DNA from 3 places in the Anoxybacillus andreesenii genome. Region 2 is predicted to be linked to each of the others. Evidence: riboswitches for the same ligand, from Rfam matches in the RefSeq annotation. Region 2 holds a riboswitch; each other region holds the start of a gene.
What was found. Region 2 has a riboswitch for cobalamin ahead of J2S07_RS03675 (cobalamin adenosyltransferase family protein). Riboswitches for the same ligand answer to the same signal wherever they lie in the genome.
Positions count from the first base shown of each region.

Region 1 (5,968 bases), on a different contig from region 2:
AGTATTCTTTCATAGTGGCAACGGGTTGGCCGCCAATAGCTAATAAGCGTTCTGCAATTTCATCAACTGTAAGTGCTGCTTCATTGTAAAGCTCTTCAAATTTTTCATGAAGGGTAAAGAAAAGAGGGCCTTTTACATACCAATGGAAGCGGTGAAGCTTTGTATAAAGGATGCTCCAGTTAGAAATTTGGACGTTTAGGGCAGTTTGTAGATTCATTTAATATTCCTCCTTAATCATTTATATATTTATTATATCAAATATTATATTAAAATCAATATCTAATTAAAATAAATTTTAAATAATAATAATTATTATAAATAACAAAACCCTTAAGCATGTCGCAGCTTAAGGGTTTTGTTTTCAGGAGAATTGATTTACTTAGAATCAGAGCCAAACATATATGTTTTGTGGTGATAGCGAATACTGAAAATCAGCCCCATCGCAAACATATTTCCCATAAGGGAGCTTCCTCCATAGCTTATGAAGGGAAGGGGTATCCCTGTAATGGGAAGGAGTTGAATGGTCATTCCAATATTTTGAAAAACATGGAAGGTAATCATGCTTATGACTCCAACACAAATATATGTATTGAAAGGATCATTTGTATCAAGGGCAGTTTTAGTTAAATGATAGATTAAGATAAAGAAAAGCCCTATTACAAAACTAGCCCCGACAAAACCATATTCTTCGCCAATCACACTAAAAACAAAATCAGTATGATTATCGGGAATATATACGGCTCTTTCCCCAAAGCCCTTCCCTGTAATAAGTCCTGAACCAATGGCTTGGAGGGATTTATAAAGCTGATATCCAATGCCGCTTTGAAAACTTTCTGGGTCAAGCCAAGAGTATATCCGGTTAAGTTTGTATTGGTCTATATCCAAATATTGCTTTAATAATTCTGGAACTTTAATGACCACATAGAGTATAGCTCCAGCAGAGGAAACGCCTAACATAACAATAGGAAAAATAATCTTCCAAGAGATTCCGGAAACAAGAACCATTCCGGCAAAAATAGCTAGAACAACTAGGGCAGATCCTAAATCCTGATGTGCGATTAAACCAAGGGGTAAAATAGTCGTAAAGCCAAGCTTTATTAATAAGAAAACGTCTGTTTGCAATGTTTTTTCGGTGAACTTCTCATGGTGATCTGAAATTAATTTACTAAGGGTTATAATCAGGAATATCTTCATAAATTCAGAGGGCTGAATATTTCCGAGCCCTGGAATCTTAAACCAGTTTTTTGCACCTTTAATTTCGGGGGCAATTGACTCTGGAGCAAAGAAAAGGAAAACCATGAGGAAGATCCCAATTCCATATAAATACCAGCTTAGTTTTCGGTATTGCTCATTATCAAAAACCATGACAACAGCAACAATGATGCTTCCAATAATGTAGAAAACAAGTTGTCTGATGAAATAATTGTCATTATATTGTTCAGTTGTTTGAGCACTATAAATGGCCGCACAGCTCGTAATTGCGAACAAAAGCAAAATAAAGCATAATGTCCAATCAAACTTTTCCGCAACGTTCTTCTTCGTTTCCATCGTTCCAACACCTAGTCTCATGTAATCTCCCTTTATATTAACAGAGTTCTAAACAAATGAACCACCATTATTAAGACGTAAATAAGAAAAGAAGGGTTTCGGACTCTTGAAAAAAACCACGAAGAAAACTTCGTGATTTTCTAAAGTGACAATGTTTGAGAAAAAACCTTTAAAGAAGATAATTTAAAAACATCGTGGCAATACCGAAATAAATGACGAGAGAAAAAATATCATTTAATGTCGTGATCAGAGGACCTGATGCGATCGCTGGGTCGATTTTTAATCGGTACAAAATAATGGGGATCACAGTTCCAGCAAGCGTTCCAATAATAAGTGTAATCAATAAGGAGCTCCCTACTACGAGTCCAAGGACCATGTTGCCCTGCCAAATTAGGGCGATAACAGAAATGAGGACCCCGCAAATAACCCCAATAATAATCCCAACAGTGAGTTCTCTGAAGATTAGCCTTGTAATGACCCGTCTGTCGATATCATTGGAAGCAAGACCCCGAACGACAACGGCTAATGACTGAGTTCCAGTATTTCCAGTCATCCCAGAAATCATAGGCATGAAGAAGGCTAAGGCGACGACCTTATCAAGAGTCGCTTCATAAGAGCTAATGATGCTCCCTGATATCACTCCGATAAAAAGCAGCAGGACTAGCCAAGGCAAGCGCCGATACGCAGCAACAAAGGACTTCGTATCAAAGTCTATGGATTTACCAGATGCAGAGAGCTTTTCAATATCTTCGTTTGCCTCTCGAATCACGACGTCAATAATATCGTCAACCGTAATTATTCCCATCAAAATATGTTCCTTATTGACGACAGGGATGGCCAAGAAGTCATAGCGCTCGATCAGTCGTGCGACCTCTTCCTGGTCTGTTTCCTCTAAGACATATATGACACGCTCATACATAATATCCCTAATCTTTTCCGTCATATCAGCAATGAGTAGGTCCCGATAGGAAACGACCCCGACAAGCCGACGGTTTTGATCAATGACGTACAAATAGTTAATGGTTTCGGCCAATTCAGCAAATGTTTTAAGCTTATCGACTGCCTCCCGTACGGAATAATAATCACGAATCCACACAAACCGGTTCGTCATTAAGCGACCAGCTGTCTCAGGTGGATAATTCATGATGTCCTGAACGATTTGGGATTCTTCCTTTTTCATTCCTGCGAGTAACGCTTCAATTTTTTCGGGGGATAAATCCTCAAGGAGTGAAGCGAGGTCGTCGTTATCCATCATGTCTAGCACTTTACCTGACTTTTCAATGCCAAGACGATTTAATACATCGATTTGCTCCTCACTGTCTAATTCCTGAAGTAAATCAGCAAGATTATTGATATGAAGAAAAAATAAAAAGCGCGTTCGGTGCTTTTCCGGCAAATCCTCATATATTTGTGCAATGTCATATGGCTGTAGTTCATCGACAATGGTTTCAAACTCTTTGCGTTTATTTTCTTTTAACGCTTTAATAATATAAAGAGTAATTTGATCCTCTGTCATGTTTTTTATCATGAGATCACGCTCCTTTACCGGAAATATATTTTGCATGGTCTTTATCATTATAAGGAAAAAATTCTAGAATTGATATGGATAAATAGAAAAACAGTTGGAGGACAGCATCCAATTAAATAGGAATTAATAGGGTTTTTTGATAATATGGAATAAAGTATAGCTTGGGAACGGATTTTGGAGTTATGAATCGGGATTTGCTATATTCTTCATAAGTCTTATCAAAAGGTTCGGAGGTTATTCCCTTGAAAAAAAACAACAGCAATGGGCGGGCTGTCGTCTATGTTCATTTAAATGAGACGAAACAATATGTTCTTTCCTACGGGATTGAGTTTGCTGAATTTACCGAGTCTCTTTCAGACCTCATCAATCAAATTCTTCTTCTAAAGCACCATTTTGATGACGGGGATTTCAATAGGCATTCATTGCTGGAGTTTGTTCCAAACGAGCGGTTGAAGAAGCTGGTTAAGGATGATGTATATGGTTATGGTGATTTCTGCTGGGTTGATTTTGAAGAAGAGGAAGGCCTTAATGAGCTTACGGGTCAGGAATTGGCTGAGCTACTTTATTTGGGGCATATGAAGGATCATTTGAAGCCTCCCTTTTACCAGAAGCTGCGAAATCGTTTTGTTTATTTGGCCCATGATGATGGCTGGTGGAATAAGATTTACTATCGGAATATGATGGATTTTTATCGGATGCTTGGAGATACATTGGTTAGTAAGCTAACGGAAAGCAAAACCGAAAAGAACTTATTAGGCTTAAAAAAGAAGCGTGTGTTGTCGCCCCTGCCGATCGAGCTTCTCTTAAAGATGAAGACGATGATGAGGGAAGGTATTCTTATTTCTATTTATGATTCCGTTCAAAGCCGCACCAGTATAGAGGTGCCGATTTGGATTCTCGGCGATTTTGATAATATGGATGATATGTATGAGGACTATGAAAAGCTAGTTAAAGGGAGCCCTGATGCCAAGCTCATTTATGATAAAAAGAAAACGGAATGGAAATTATACACAAATTAATAGTGTGTCATCTGACAAACGATCGTGTATAATTTTTGTATAAGTCAATTTCATAATTATCTATAGATATAGGTGTCTTTAGCAAAGACTTAATAGGGAAGTTGGTGAAATTCCAACGCGGTCCCGCCACTGTAAATGGGAGCAAGCTGTATATGAGCCACTGTACATATGTATGGGAAGGTGCGGCATTGCTATGACCATAAGCCAGGAGACCTGCCTACATCTTGTTACACCCGCTACGAGGATAGGGAGGTGTTGGGAAGACATGTGTTTGATAAAATAGATGATTCCAACATCTCCATTTGTTTCGTATGGGGATGTTTTTTATTATGGCTTTTTTGTACGGATTGTAGTTTTTGCAATGGTCCTACTGCCGACCATTGCGTTTCAACGGAGTGTGTGCCACGCATTTGGTATGCAGGCACTTTTCTCGTTTTTTCGATCATCTAACTGTTTAAAAGTAGTAATTCATTCTACAATTTGTCGTTCAAAGGCAACAATATTTGAGAAAAGAGCCTTTATTTTCTAGAGGGGATCGAGTGATTTGCTAAAGCATTTTTTTCAGGGGAATTTTTTAAATAACAGATTATTTGCGTATTGTCTAGCTGTTTTGTTTTTAATCGCATCGGCTTTAATAGGGATTTCGATAGGGACGGTCTCGGTTCCTATAATTAGTATTATTAAAATTATTGGGTCGGAAATGTTTCCTTTTATCCCGAGGGAACCCATTGATCCGATGTATGCCAACATTGTTCTAAACATTCGTCTGCCACGGGTCATTTTGGCAGGATTAGTTGGGGCAGCTCTAGCTATTGCAGGTGCGGCCTTCCAAGGCTTGCTGCGAAACCCGCTTGCTGATCCTTATACACTTGGCGTTTCTTCTGGGGCATCGGTTGGGGCTGTCATGACCTTGTTTTTTCAAATTTCGCTTCCAGTAATCGGTTCCTTTACCCTTCCGTTCATCAGTATATTGTGTGCGTTTCTTACAATTTTCTTAGTCCTTGGCTTCGCGAGGAGAATCGATCGCTCGATGAAGGTCGAAACGATTATTTTGACGGGGATCATTTTTAGTTCGTTTTTAGGTGCCATGATTTCATTGCTCATCGCCTTAACGGGTGATGAGCTAAGACAAATCCTCGGTTGGCTCCTAGGCAGTGTATCCATGCGGGGATGGCCCTATATCAAAATGATTCTTCCGTTTCTTATTGTTGGCTCATTGATCCTGATCGCAAATAGCAAGGAGCTCAATGCGATGTCCTTTGGAGAGGAACGTGCGCAGCATCTAGGAGTGAATGTACAGAGAAGAAAATTAACGATTCTCATTGCTGGCTCCATTTTAACTGGAGCGGCAGTTGCTGTGTCGGGGACAATTGGGTTTGTCGGTTTGGTGATTCCCCATTTAACAAGAATACTATGGGGTCCCGATCACACCCATCTCCTTCCTTTATCCATTTTGACGGGGAGCGGGTTCCTCATTCTTGCTGATTTAGTCTCAAGGACCATTATTTCACCCGTCGAGCTTCCCATTGGGGTAATTACCGCACTTATTGGGGCGCCTGTATTTGGATTGATTTTGCTAAAAAGACGAGGCGGAGAAAGAAGAGGATAGCATGCTGAATGTTGATAATCTATCAGGGGGGTACACTGGAGATCCGGTCGTAAAGGATGTATCCTTCCAGGTGCAAAAAGGAGAGCTGTTTGGGATCTTAGGACCGAACGGGAGCGGCAAAACCACTTTATTGAAAATGATCAGTGGGATTCTTCCATTTGATAATGGGACCATCCTGATTAAAGGGCAGTCGATTGGCAGCTATTCAACGAAGGAGCTTGCGAAAATGATTGCCGTGCTGTCACAGCATTCTACACAGGCTTT
Region 1 is NZ_JAUSTU010000008.1:34,322-40,289, reverse strand. It holds gene J2S07_RS09810 (Dps family protein) at 1-217, opposite strand, end outside; gene J2S07_RS09805 (FtsW/RodA/SpoVE family cell cycle protein) at 376-1,548, opposite strand; gene mgtE (magnesium transporter) at 1,718-3,076, opposite strand; gene J2S07_RS09795 (hypothetical protein) at 3,319-4,095, shown strand; cobalamin riboswitch at 4,149-4,330, shown strand; gene J2S07_RS09790 (FecCD family ABC transporter permease) at 4,640-5,704, shown strand; gene J2S07_RS09785 (heme ABC transporter ATP-binding protein) at 5,706-5,968, shown strand, end outside.
Region 1: linked by a shared signal. The riboswitch ahead of J2S07_RS09790 (FecCD family ABC transporter permease) and the one ahead of J2S07_RS03675 (cobalamin adenosyltransferase family protein) in region 2 are both predicted to bind cobalamin.

Region 2 (5,968 bases):
TTAGAGAGGTAATAAGCAAAAGCTTTCGCCGGCTGGTTCTTGTATCGGAACGCTTTGCAATATAACTACTAATCAATACACCTCCGATGGCCATGACCGTCATAAAAATTCCAAAGCCTGCATTGCTCATCCCTACTTCATCAATACCAAAAAGAGATGAAAATGGGGCAAAAAAGGATAAGGAAAACCCAAAAATGGTGTTAATGAGAAAGAGGACTGGAAAGGTAGGAATGCGAAACACATATAGAACTTTATCCTTTACACTGCTGTTCTTCACGAAGTACCACGATCCTAACAATTGAGAATAATTACGAATTCCATTATAAACCCTATATTTCTGGTGTCTATAGATACCATCAAATGAATATCAAAAAAGTCACCCTCTAATTGAAGGTGACTTTTTATTTCATTTTAGGTCAATCTCATCTTAAAATCTTCATAACCAAACTTATGCATGATGCGGCAGTCGCCGTCTTTCCCTTTCAGAGCGATCGATGGCAGCGCCATTCCATTAAAGGTTGTATTCTTCACCATTGAGTAAATGGCCATATCACCAAACACGAGGCGGTCGCCGCTTTTCAAAGGCTGATCGAATGAATAGTCCCCAATATTATCACCAGAAAGACAAGTAGGTCCGCCAAGTCGATACGTATACGCCTTTTCCCCAGGTTCGCCTGAATCAAAAAGAGGCGGCCGATACGGCATCTCTAGTACATCAGGCATATGACAGGACGCAGACGTGTCAAGGATGGCGATATCCATCCCATTCTGAAGCGTATCAAGAACCGTTGTCACGAGGTAACCCGCATTCAAGGCAACGGCTTCCCCTGGCTCAAGATAGACTTCTAATCCGTATTTTTCCTGCATTCTTCTAATACAATCCTCGAGTAATGGGATATCATAATCCTCTCTCGTAATATGGTGGCCGCCACCGAAATTGATCCATTCCATTTGGGCAAGCCACGGACCAAATTTTTCCTCCACAGCATCTAATGTAGTGGCAAGGTCGTCTGAATTCTGTTGGCATAAGGTATGAAAATGAAAGCCAGAAATCCCCTCTAAGTCTTCAGGATGAAATTGCTCGAGTGTAACCCCGAACCTTGACCCGACAGCACAAGGATTATAAATTTCATGTCCGACCTGGGTGGAGCACTCCGGATTGATGCGAAGACCGACCTTTTTTCCAGCACTTAATACCCGATCCCGATACTTTTCCACCTGAGAAAAAGAATTGAAAATGATGTGATCACAATAGTGAATAATCTCATCCATTTCATCCTCTCGGTAAGCTGGGGAGAAGACATGATTCTCCTTCCCCATTTCCTCATAGCCGAGTCTTGCTTCATAAAGGCCACTTGCCGCTGTCCCACTTAAGTATTGGCGAATAAGCGGATAAGTGGAGTACATGGAAAAAGCCTTCTGGGCAAGAATGATCTTTGCCCCGGTCCGGTCCATGACACCTCTGAGGATTTTTAGATTTTTTTCAAGGAGTTCTTCATCGACTACATAACAAGGTGTTGGTAACTCTTCAAACCTCATCTTATCGCACTAGCTCCGGCTCTTTTTCATTTTCAGCCACAGTATCGACTAGCTCTGGATCAAAGCTTTCTTTCCATGGAAGTCCCCATTTGTTTAATGCTTCCATGAATGGATCTGGATCGAATTCCTCAATATTGTAAACGCCAGGCTTATTCCATTTACCTGTCATAATCATCATTGCACCGATCATCGCTGGAACTCCAGTCGTGTAGGAAACGGCCTGGGATCCTACCTCTTTAAAGCACTCCTCATGGTCACAAACATTATACACATAATAGGTTTTGTCCTTGCCATCCTTCTTACCGCGGAAAATACAGCCGATGTTTGTTTTTCCTTTTGTACGCGGGCCTAGAGAAGCTGGATCTGGTAATACCGCCTTTAAGAATTGAAGTGGAATGATTTGCTTGCCTTCAAATTCTATTGGCTCGATGGAAGTCATTCCAACATTTTCAAGACATTTTAAATGGGTTAAATAGCTTTGTCCAAAGGTCATGAAGAAGCGAATTCGCTTTAATCCAGGAATGTTTTGAGCAAGAGATTCTAGCTCCTCATGATAAAGTAGGTACATATCCTTTTCGCCAATTTCTGGGAAGTTATAGACGCGTTTGATTTCCATCGGCTTGGTCTCGATCCATTCACCGTTTTCCCAGTATCTTCCGTTGGCTGAAACTTCACGAATATTAATTTCTGGATTGAAGTTGGTTGCGAATGGATAGCCATGATCCCCTGCATTACAGTCAAGGATATCAATGTACTCAATTTCATCGAAGTGATGCTTTAAAGCATGTGCTGAAAATACGCCTGTAACACCTGGGTCAAAGCCGCTTCCTAATAGTGCGGTAATGCCAGCTTTTTCAAAGCGCTCACGGTATTCCCACTGCCACTTGTATTCAAACTTAGCCGTATCCTCTGGCTCATAGTTCGCTGTATCTAAATAATGCGTCTTCGTTGCTAAGCACGCATCCATAATCGTTAAGTCTTGATATGGGAGGGCCAAATTCATGACGATATCCGGTTTTACCTCTTCTATGAGAGCAATCAGCTCGTCCACATTGTCGGCATCCACTTGTGCTGTTGTGATCTTTGTTTTGCCTCCATCTAGCTTTGCTTTTAGGTCGTCACATTTTGACTTTGTACGACTCGCAATACAAATTTCTTCGAATACCTCGCTGTTTTGGACACATTTGTGGATGGCAACAGATGCCACACCGCCACAACCAATGATAAGTGCTTTACCCATTTTTCATTTCCCCTTTAAATTAGATTTTTTCACCTAAATAGGCAGAACTGAAGTTTTTGCTCAAATAAAAAAGCAAGTGCATACGCATATATGCGCACCACTTGCTTGTTGGTCATTTGAATTCGTAAGAAAAGCATACAGATCTGAACAGAACTCTTTTATAGACAGAATCATAGAAGAGCTTTTCTTTATTCAAATAATAGGTTCAGAGTCTATATAGCAAATAATTACTTTTACCACTCTTATTGACCGTTTCACAAGTTGATATGCAATATGCACTGGTTGTAAAGTAACCAACTTATAAAATTTGAGCTTCTAACTCAATCAATAAGGCAACAAAGTTGCCAATCGGCACTTGACCCGGCTGTCCGTATGGCCTTAACTCTCTTATTTTGAAGAAAGTGGTCAAAATTATCTGCTTGGAAAGACTCTGATATTTGAATATCTGCTCTCCATAAATAATACTTGCTTATCTTAACAGGAAATAATAAAAAAATCTATAAAAAAATAAAAAAAACTTTTATTCCTTTTAATGCTAAGTTGTTTATAGTTTTTTTAATCGTCAGGACTTGGTCAAAACAAACGTGACCGTTTCGAATTTATTTCAAAACGGTCACTCTCAAACAATTATTTAAATAGATCTGGATAGGCCATCTTTGCTACGAGTTCAACTGCCTCTCCAATTCTTGGTCCTGGTCGAGATGTGACATCAGGATCTAATTCAAAAATCTGATCAGATTTCACTGCGTCTAGCTGATCCCAGCCGGCACGACCTTTAATATCTCCAACCGGGTCCTCGACATAGTTAACAGTGGTGGCAATAATAGCAGGATTTCTCTTGATGACTTCCTCTTCTGAAACTTGAATCCATCCCTCTTGGTCTGCAAAAATATTCTCAACACCAGCTGCATTTAAAATTTCCTGCTGGAAGGTATTTTTTCCTGTTGTAAACGGAGTAGGATCAATTTCAAAATAAACGGTTTTCTTATCTGATACATTTGAGATCTTTTCCTCTACTCCTGCAATTTTTCCACGAATGTCATCGACTAATTCTTTGCCTTTTTCTTCAACACCCATCACTTTGGCAATTTGATCAATGTCACCGTAGACGTCATCAAATGAAGTCGCAGATTGGATGACGAATACTGGAATCCCCGCATCCTTCAGTGGGTTTAAAGTGTCGGCCTCTCCAATTGTATAGGCAATGACAACGTCAGGCTTTAGTCCAATGATTTTTTCTGCATTAATGTTCATGGAATCTGAGACGCGCTCAATATTCTGTGCTTCCTCTGGATAGTTGTCAAAATCAGTACCACCGACTACTTTGTCACCTACACCCAAAGCAAATAGGATTTCCGTATTGCTTGGTGCAAGAGAAACAACCGTTTCAGGCACTTTATCAAATGTGATGTCTGTTCCAGTGTCGTCTTTCACTGTATAGGATTCAGTTTTTGGAGCTTGCTTTTCTGTATCTTTGTCCTGCTTTTCTGGCTCTTGTGCAGAATTACATGCTGCTAGTAAAAAAACGAGCATCAATGCAGAAAGCCATTTCATAAGATTTTTTGGCATTGTGATTCCTCCTATTTTCTCGTTGGATATGATTTACTAATAAAAGGGATTTCCTCGACCCCATGCTGTCTATTGACATAGACCGCCATGACGAAAAAGACATTCGCTAATAAATGGGCATAATCAAACATGATTTCAGGTATCTCTTTTTCCAAGCTAACCTTATGTAGAGCGCGTACCGATTTCTTTGCTTCACTACGACAAACATGGAGTGTGCATGCAGCTTCTGTTCCTTGCGGTAAAAGGAAGGTCTGAATCTGCTCTTCAACCTCCGCCTTGTAAAAATCATACATCTTACTTAGCCGTTCCAAATCTTCTGGGAATATGGCAAGTTTTCCTCGTGCTGAGCCATTTAAATGATAGGCCATTGGGAGCAAATCTATTAAATCACTATGTACGACAGGTAAATCCTGTGTTTGCGAAGCGGCTTGTCCAATTCGAGTCGTCAATGAATCGGTCCTGATTTCAAAGTCTACTGTTGAAGCTGACTCACGCATAAATGGATAGCATAGATAGCGAGAATCCTTTTTCAATATTCATTCCTCCTCTCTTTTTTTTCGTGAATAGCTGCAGAACGAGTCTTCGAGATCATAAAAAAGCCGCCCATAAAAATTGGACGGCTATCATTCTATTAATTCTGATCAAGGCTGACCTATAAAATAGAAACACTGCCGTACAATCCTCTTAACTTCCGAAGAGCAAAATACGTTCAAGAATAGGCAGGTCTCCTGGCTCATGCATCATCTTACTTTAAGAACCTTCCCATTTGTTTAGAAACAAACAGTGGTATTTCTTATTTCATCAGCACTTACAGTTGCGGAAACAGCTTCGGATTTTCACCGAATTCCCTTTTTTAGCTAACAAGTTAGCACCTAATCTCTGCAAGACATATTCACATATGGATTAGTTTACATTATATTGATAGAAAATTAAAGGGAATTTGTCTATCTTCAGAAAACTGATTCTAACTGCTTTCAATCTTTTTCCCTCGCCCTTTGTGTATCTCTCACATTCTTTTGAACGGTTATCGCTGCAAATAGGCTAAGAACAAAGGCCATGCCATAAAAGCCTTTTTCGCTTAGTACGATACTTCCTGCGTTGTATAAACCGATTCCCATTAATGAAATCGATACGATAAGGGCAAACCAACTAATACCATAGTAAATGCTCGTTACAGGGATTCCCTCGTCCCTATCCCTTACAGCTTTTTGTAGGGATACAGATGAATAAAGTCCGAATATTAAAATGGCAAAATAATAGCCCTTCTCGTTCAACTCCATTCCTGCATTAAACAAACCGATGAGATAAGCACCAACACCAACAATTAAAGCAGCCCAAGATGCCCCTTTGAATTAAATATAGATTATTTATTATAGGATAGTTAGTCTATTATGAGGGCTAATTATCCTTTTTTATTTACATAATATATTAGTTAAATAATGGTTGAATATATGGTTTCAAAAGTTTAATATGAATATATAAACTAAAGAACGTTTGTTTGTTTTCAAGAGGACGTAGCCTCGGTGCGAGGATAGCACTCCGCAGAAACGATAGTTTCGAGGACCTTTAAAGAAACAATAAGGATAGTACTTTTATGAGCAGAGCCACTATTAAGATAAT
Region 2 is NZ_JAUSTU010000003.1:1,884-7,851, reverse strand. It holds gene J2S07_RS03695 (sugar efflux transporter) at 1-277, opposite strand, end outside; gene nspC (carboxynorspermidine decarboxylase) at 412-1,539, opposite strand; gene J2S07_RS03685 (saccharopine dehydrogenase family protein) at 1,541-2,779, opposite strand; gene J2S07_RS03680 (ABC transporter substrate-binding protein) at 3,407-4,348, opposite strand; gene J2S07_RS03675 (cobalamin adenosyltransferase family protein) at 4,360-4,881, opposite strand; cobalamin riboswitch at 5,050-5,239, opposite strand; partial or broken gene yiaA (inner membrane protein YiaA) at 5,323-5,700, opposite strand.

Region 3 (5,968 bases), on a different contig from region 2:
CTTGGCGAATCTCTGCTTGAAGGCTTGTCCATTTTTCAGAGGTATAGCCTTTTCTTTGAAAATATTCTCCGGTATGCCATTCCGAGCCTTCGAACTTCGGGTATGCCCCTTTTTCTTTTGCTAACAGCATTGAAGCTCTAATCGTGTAATAAGCAATCTCTTCATAAAGCTCATCAGCGTACCGAACAGCCTCATCTGATTCCCAAAGAATATTTTTGAGGGCTAGGAGATGATGCCACCCGAAAGTGCCTAGACCAACAGCACGGTAATTCTCATTTGTTTTCCGAGCTTGTCCGACCGTGAGCTGATTGATATCGATGACGTTATCGAGCATTCTCATTTGAATCCTTATGAGGCGCTCAAGAACATTCGCACGTACAGCATTTGGAAGATGGATGGAAGAAAGATTGCAGACAACAAAATCTCCAGGCTTTCGCACGATGACGATATTTCCGTTCTCATCGATATACTCCTGTTGGATCGTGGTCGGCGACATATTCTGCATAATTTCCGTACATAGATTGCTAGAATAGATTGACGTTCTTCCGAGGCCCCTTACATGCTTATTCGGGTTTTGACGGTTCACCTCATCCCGATAGAACATATAGGGTGTTCCTGTTTCGAGTTGAGCGACCATGATGCGGATCATGATATCCATTGCCCGATATGTCTTTCTTGGGAGAAGCGGATTTCGAACGGCTTCTTCGTATTTTTCGGTGAAAAATTTCTTATCCTTCTCATCATAGAAGTCCTCTAATCCGAGCGGATTTCCCTGCTCATCCTTCCAGCCCATTATTTGCTTTACTTGATGAGGGCAGAAGGTATGCCATTCTCCAATACTTCTTCCAGTTTCGTCAACCTCCTCAATTTTTTTCATAAATAAATCGGGGATGCTGACACCGGTAAAAATATCATGGGCTTTTCTCCGTTCGTCTCCATTATTTGTCTTTAAATCAAGAAAGCCATTCATGATGTCCTTGTGGAATACATCCAAATAAACGGCTACTGCTCCTTGTCGCTGGCCTAGCTGATCCACACTCACCGCCGTATCATTAATCAGGCGTATCCACGGAACAATTCCTGAGGAATTCCCTTTGAAACTTTTAATATCAGAGCCTAGTGCTCTCACTTTTCCAAAATAAAGACCGATGCCACCGCCATCCTTGCTTAATCTAGCCGTATCCCAATTGGATAAATAGATTCCATCCAGCGAGTCATCAACCGTATCAATGAAACAGGAGGAAAGCTGCCCATAGCTTTTTCCCGCATTGGCAAGGGTTGGAGTAGCGACGGTCATATAGTGATGGCTGAGCGCCCAGTACGCTTCTTTCACATAGGACAAACGGTTTTCCTTTGCTTCATTTTTCATTAAAGTCATGGCAATGATCATGAATCGTTCCTGTGGGAGCTCGTACACATGATGATTATAGTCATGTGCTAAATATCGGTCCGCAAGCAAGAACAAACCCATATAGGTAAAAAGCTGATCCTTATCAGGATCGATGATTTTCGCTAATTCATGAATTTCGTTCTTGCTGTAGGATTGCAGAAGTTCCTTTGTATAAATGCCTATGTCTGTTAGTTTTTGAATCAGATCGTAGAAATCACCGTATTTTTGAACTGGGTCAAACCCGCGAACTTGTCCAGCCTTTTCATAGAGTTCAAGAAGAAGCATATGAGCAGCTAAGTACGTCCAGTTAGGCTCATTCATTTCAATTCGATTTAAGGCATAATGGAGAATATCTTCTCTCTTTTTGGTCAAAATCTCGCTCACATCCAGCTTGTATTTTTGAGCGGTGAGCTTGACCATATCCATTAGATTTTCATTTTTTACTGCGAATTCTGTCCCCATCAAACTTTCTCCTTTTCCCCACTTATACAGTTCTTCATAGGGAAGGCAAATTAAAAACCCATCTCAAGTTTCGAGATGGGTAAAAAACGTTGATATTCAGACAGAAAGGAATTCCCTTTTAGCTAAAATACCTGCGCTCTTTACCTTCCCAGCTCCCGAAGAAGATATGACGTATAAAAAAGGCAGGTCTCCTGACTTGTGTTTCATCCTACTCTAAGCCCTTCCCATCAGAAAGATAGTGGTTATGCTTATTTCGTCACACTTACAGTTGCGGGTACAGTTCTGGATTCGCACCAGATTCCCTATTAAGTCGTAATGACACCTAATTTATCGGTATAACACTGTATATAGTATTGTTATTTGTAATTACATACTAGATATGTACTTTGATTATTATAAGCGAACCTATTGGAAAAGACAACCACTTAACGATAATTCACAAACTGCACATCGATGGAAAGGTCAGCACCCTTCACAGCAGCAATGACGCTCTGTAAGTCATCACGGCTTTTTGCCGTCACACGAATTTGATCATCCTGAACCTGACTCTTCACCTTTAAGCCGCTATTTTTAATCAGTGTATTGATTTTCTTCGCATTGTCCTTGTCGATCCCTTGAACAAGCTTGGCTCGCTGACGAACAGTACCGCCAGAAGCACCTTCAATTTTTCCATAATCAAGATTTTTAATCGGAACGCCTCGTTTAATCAGCTTGCCAAGGAGGACATCCTTCAGCTGTCCGAGCTTATATTCATCATCGGAAACGAGCACAAGCTCCTCTTTATCGAGTGTAACATTGCTCTTGCTTCCTTTAAAATCATAGCGAGTGGAGATTTCCTTCATCGTAATATTAATCGCATTCGTCACTTCTGAAAAATCTACCTTTGACACAATATCAAAAGAACTTTCTTTCGCCATCATGAACCCTCCTTTAAAAATTTCCCATTCTGGCTACAATTATAGTAAAATTAAGCAGTTCAAACAACTTTAGGGATAAAAAAGCGAAGGCTTTATAAAAGAATAGGAGTGTTTTTTTATGGCTTTACAAGAACATATTGGACAAGTCATCACATTGACAGTGGCTCGGATTGCAGAATTTGGCTATTTTCTCACGGATGGGGAGGAGGATGTACTCCTTCATGAAAATGATACCGATCTTACGTTAGGGGAAGAGGAAGAGGTTGACGTATTTCTTTATACGGACTCCCACGGACGGATCGCAGCAACGACGACGATTCCTGACATACGGATCGGGGAATACGGCTGGGCAAAGGTGAGTGATACAAAGCCAGGGCTCGGAGTTTTCCTCGATATTGGCATCAACAAAGATATGCTCCTTGGCGAGGAGGATCTTCCAACGAAACGGTCTGTTTGGCCCGTAGTGGGAGACCTTTTATACATTACGTTAAGGGTCAATCGAAATAACCGCATTTATGTGAAGCTCGCTACGGATCCGATCATTGATGAAAAAAGAATCCAGGCGACAAGACAGGATTTTAATAAGAATATTCAAGGCTATATTTACCGCACGGCGAAAGTAGGGAGCTGGATTTATACGGCAGAGGGCTTCAAAGGCTTCATTCATGAATCACAACGCCGTGAGGAGCCTCGTCTCGGTGAGAAGGTAGAAGGACGCATCATTGATGTGAAGGAGGATGGGACGATCAATGTTTCTCTCGCTCCACGAAAACAGGAGGCGTTAGGTGAGGATGCGGAGAAAGTATATGCATATCTGATGTCACGAAACGGTGCCATGCCTTACTGGGATAAGAGCATGCCAGAAGATATTGAAGAGCGCTTTGGTATGAGCAAGGGTGCATTCAAACGAGCGCTTGGAAAGCTAATGAAGGATGGCCTTGTTTATCAGGAAGCGGGCTGGACGTACGTGAAGAATGAGGGCTGATAATTTCGGTTTCGCTGATATTTTCAAATGAACGCAGATATAGTCAAAAAAGAGCTGCTCTCACGATTGAGAACAGCTCTTTTCCTACTGGATAAGTAAGTATAAATTTCGACTTTGAGAATTGTCTAGCTCCAGCGCCTATTGCCTATCAAACTTCAGGTCTCCTCCCTACGATAAGTCATCATCGAATCGCTATCGCTCTTCGTGATTCCTTTATCTCAGTCGAAGCCCCTCCAGTTTGTACGGCGATGAGCAAGGCGCTTGCGCTTTTCTTATAAATGATCGGTCTTTTTTGAGTATTGATGCTTACCGGCCTTACGATTTTTTTCTTTTAACAGGTTTTTCTCATGGTTCAACGCATTATGGTCCTGTGCTTTCTTGTCATTATCTGAAGTATGTGGCATAACAAATACTCCTTTCTAAAAGGGTTTCGCTTTATTGTCTGTCATTTTAAAAAGGAGTATGTAAAGGATTCAATATAAATAAGATTATTCCACTTTTAAAAAATGCCTACTTCGTTGGAAGCTCATTTAGGAAAAAGAATGAAATCGTTCCAGGACCTGTATGGGAGCCGATCGCTGCGCCAATATCAGAAATGATGATGTTCTCCACATTCAGTTCATTCTTAATCGTTTCTTTCATTTCTTGTGCTAGTTCAAAGCAGTCCGCATGGCTAATCCCCACAGTTTGCTGCGGTAAGTCCTGTCCACGCTCTTTCATCATTTCGATAATCCGGCGCAAAAGCTTCTTCTGTCCTCGGTGCTTTTCAATTGGGACAAGCTTTCCGTCATCCATATTCAAGAGGGGTTTAATGTTCAGGAGCCCTCCCATGAAAGCAGATGCCTTTGACAGCCGCCCACCCTTCGCCAAATGGTTCAGATCATCCACCGTGAACAAATGCTCCATATGCTCACAGCGGAACTGGATATCCTTAAGTATCTCTTCCTTGGATGCTCCGCCCTTCGCTAATTTCGCCGCTTCCATGACGACTAGGCCACAGCCTAAAGAAGCGCATTTACTATCAATAACGGTTAAGTCAAAATCGGGGTATTCTTCCTTTACCTGCTCCCGGATCATGACAGCTGTTTGATACGTACCAGAGAGCTCTGAAGAAAAGGCAACATAAATTCCTGTTTCATTGCTCCTTGCCATTTCTCGAAAAACCTCTTCAAATCTTGATGGAGATGCCTGGGATGTTTTTGGCATCTGACCAGAGCGGATTGCTTCATAAACTGTTGATGGTTCAATCGTTAATAGGTCATCATACTCCTTCTCCCCAAGGTGAACCTTCAATGGAAAAAGCGTGACGCCATTCTCCCCAAAAAAACTTAATGGCAAATCACTTGCGCTATCGGCTAGGATTTTTACAGACATAGACCATTCACCTGCTTTCTATTTATTTCCTTTAAGTTTATAGAATTTAAGCGTAAAACTCAATTAATAGTATCTAGGAGTTCTAATCAAGTCATAATAAGGCAAAGGAGGTGATGAACATTCTACTGCAAGTAAAAAAAATGGTTGTCGTCATCATCGGGGCTCTCTTAAATGCGCTGGCGATGAATCTATTTTTAATCCCAGCAAATGTCTACTCTAGCGGATTCACGGGTACGGCACAGCTATTATCCAGTATATTTGGCGGGAATGTTTCTACCGGCATCCTTCTTTTTCTCTTAAATGTTCCAGTGACGCTCCTTGGCTGGTTTAAAGTAGGAAGGACCTTTACCGTTTATAGCTTCATTAGTGTAGCGTTAATGTCGTTATTTTTAAGCATTATTCCAATTTATGCACTATCAGAGGATATTCTCTTAAATGCTGTTTTTGGCGGTGTTATTTCCGCGATCGGTGTGGGAATTACATTAAAATGGGGAGCCTCAACAGGTGGAATGGATATCATCGCCATGGTATTGTCACGGATAAATGGTCGCCCTATTGGCACTTATTACTTTATTTTGAATGGAGTCATTATTATCACGGCTGGTTTCTTATTCGGTTGGGAGAAGGCCCTTTACACCCTTGTGACCCTATATGCATCGACTAGAGTTATTGACACGATACATACGAGTCATGTGAAACTGACAGCTATGATTGTGACCAAAAAAGGAGAAGAATTAAAAAAAGCGATCCATTCCAAGCTCCTAAGAGGAATTACAACGATACCTGCCAAAGGGGCGTTTACAAACGAGGCAAAGGAAATGATGATGATCGTCATTACAC
Region 3 is NZ_JAUSTU010000001.1:151,584-157,551, forward strand. It holds gene J2S07_RS00740 (ribonucleoside-diphosphate reductase subunit alpha) at 1-1,810, opposite strand, end outside; cobalamin riboswitch at 2,017-2,193, opposite strand; gene J2S07_RS00745 (YajQ family cyclic di-GMP-binding protein) at 2,278-2,769, opposite strand; gene J2S07_RS00750 (CvfB family protein) at 2,888-3,754, shown strand; gene J2S07_RS00755 (DUF3941 domain-containing protein) at 4,027-4,158, opposite strand; gene fakB (fatty acid kinase binding subunit FakB) at 4,265-5,128, opposite strand; gene J2S07_RS00765 (YitT family protein) at 5,242-5,968, shown strand, end outside.
Region 3: linked by a shared signal. The riboswitch ahead of J2S07_RS00740 (ribonucleoside-diphosphate reductase subunit alpha) and the one ahead of J2S07_RS03675 (cobalamin adenosyltransferase family protein) in region 2 are both predicted to bind cobalamin.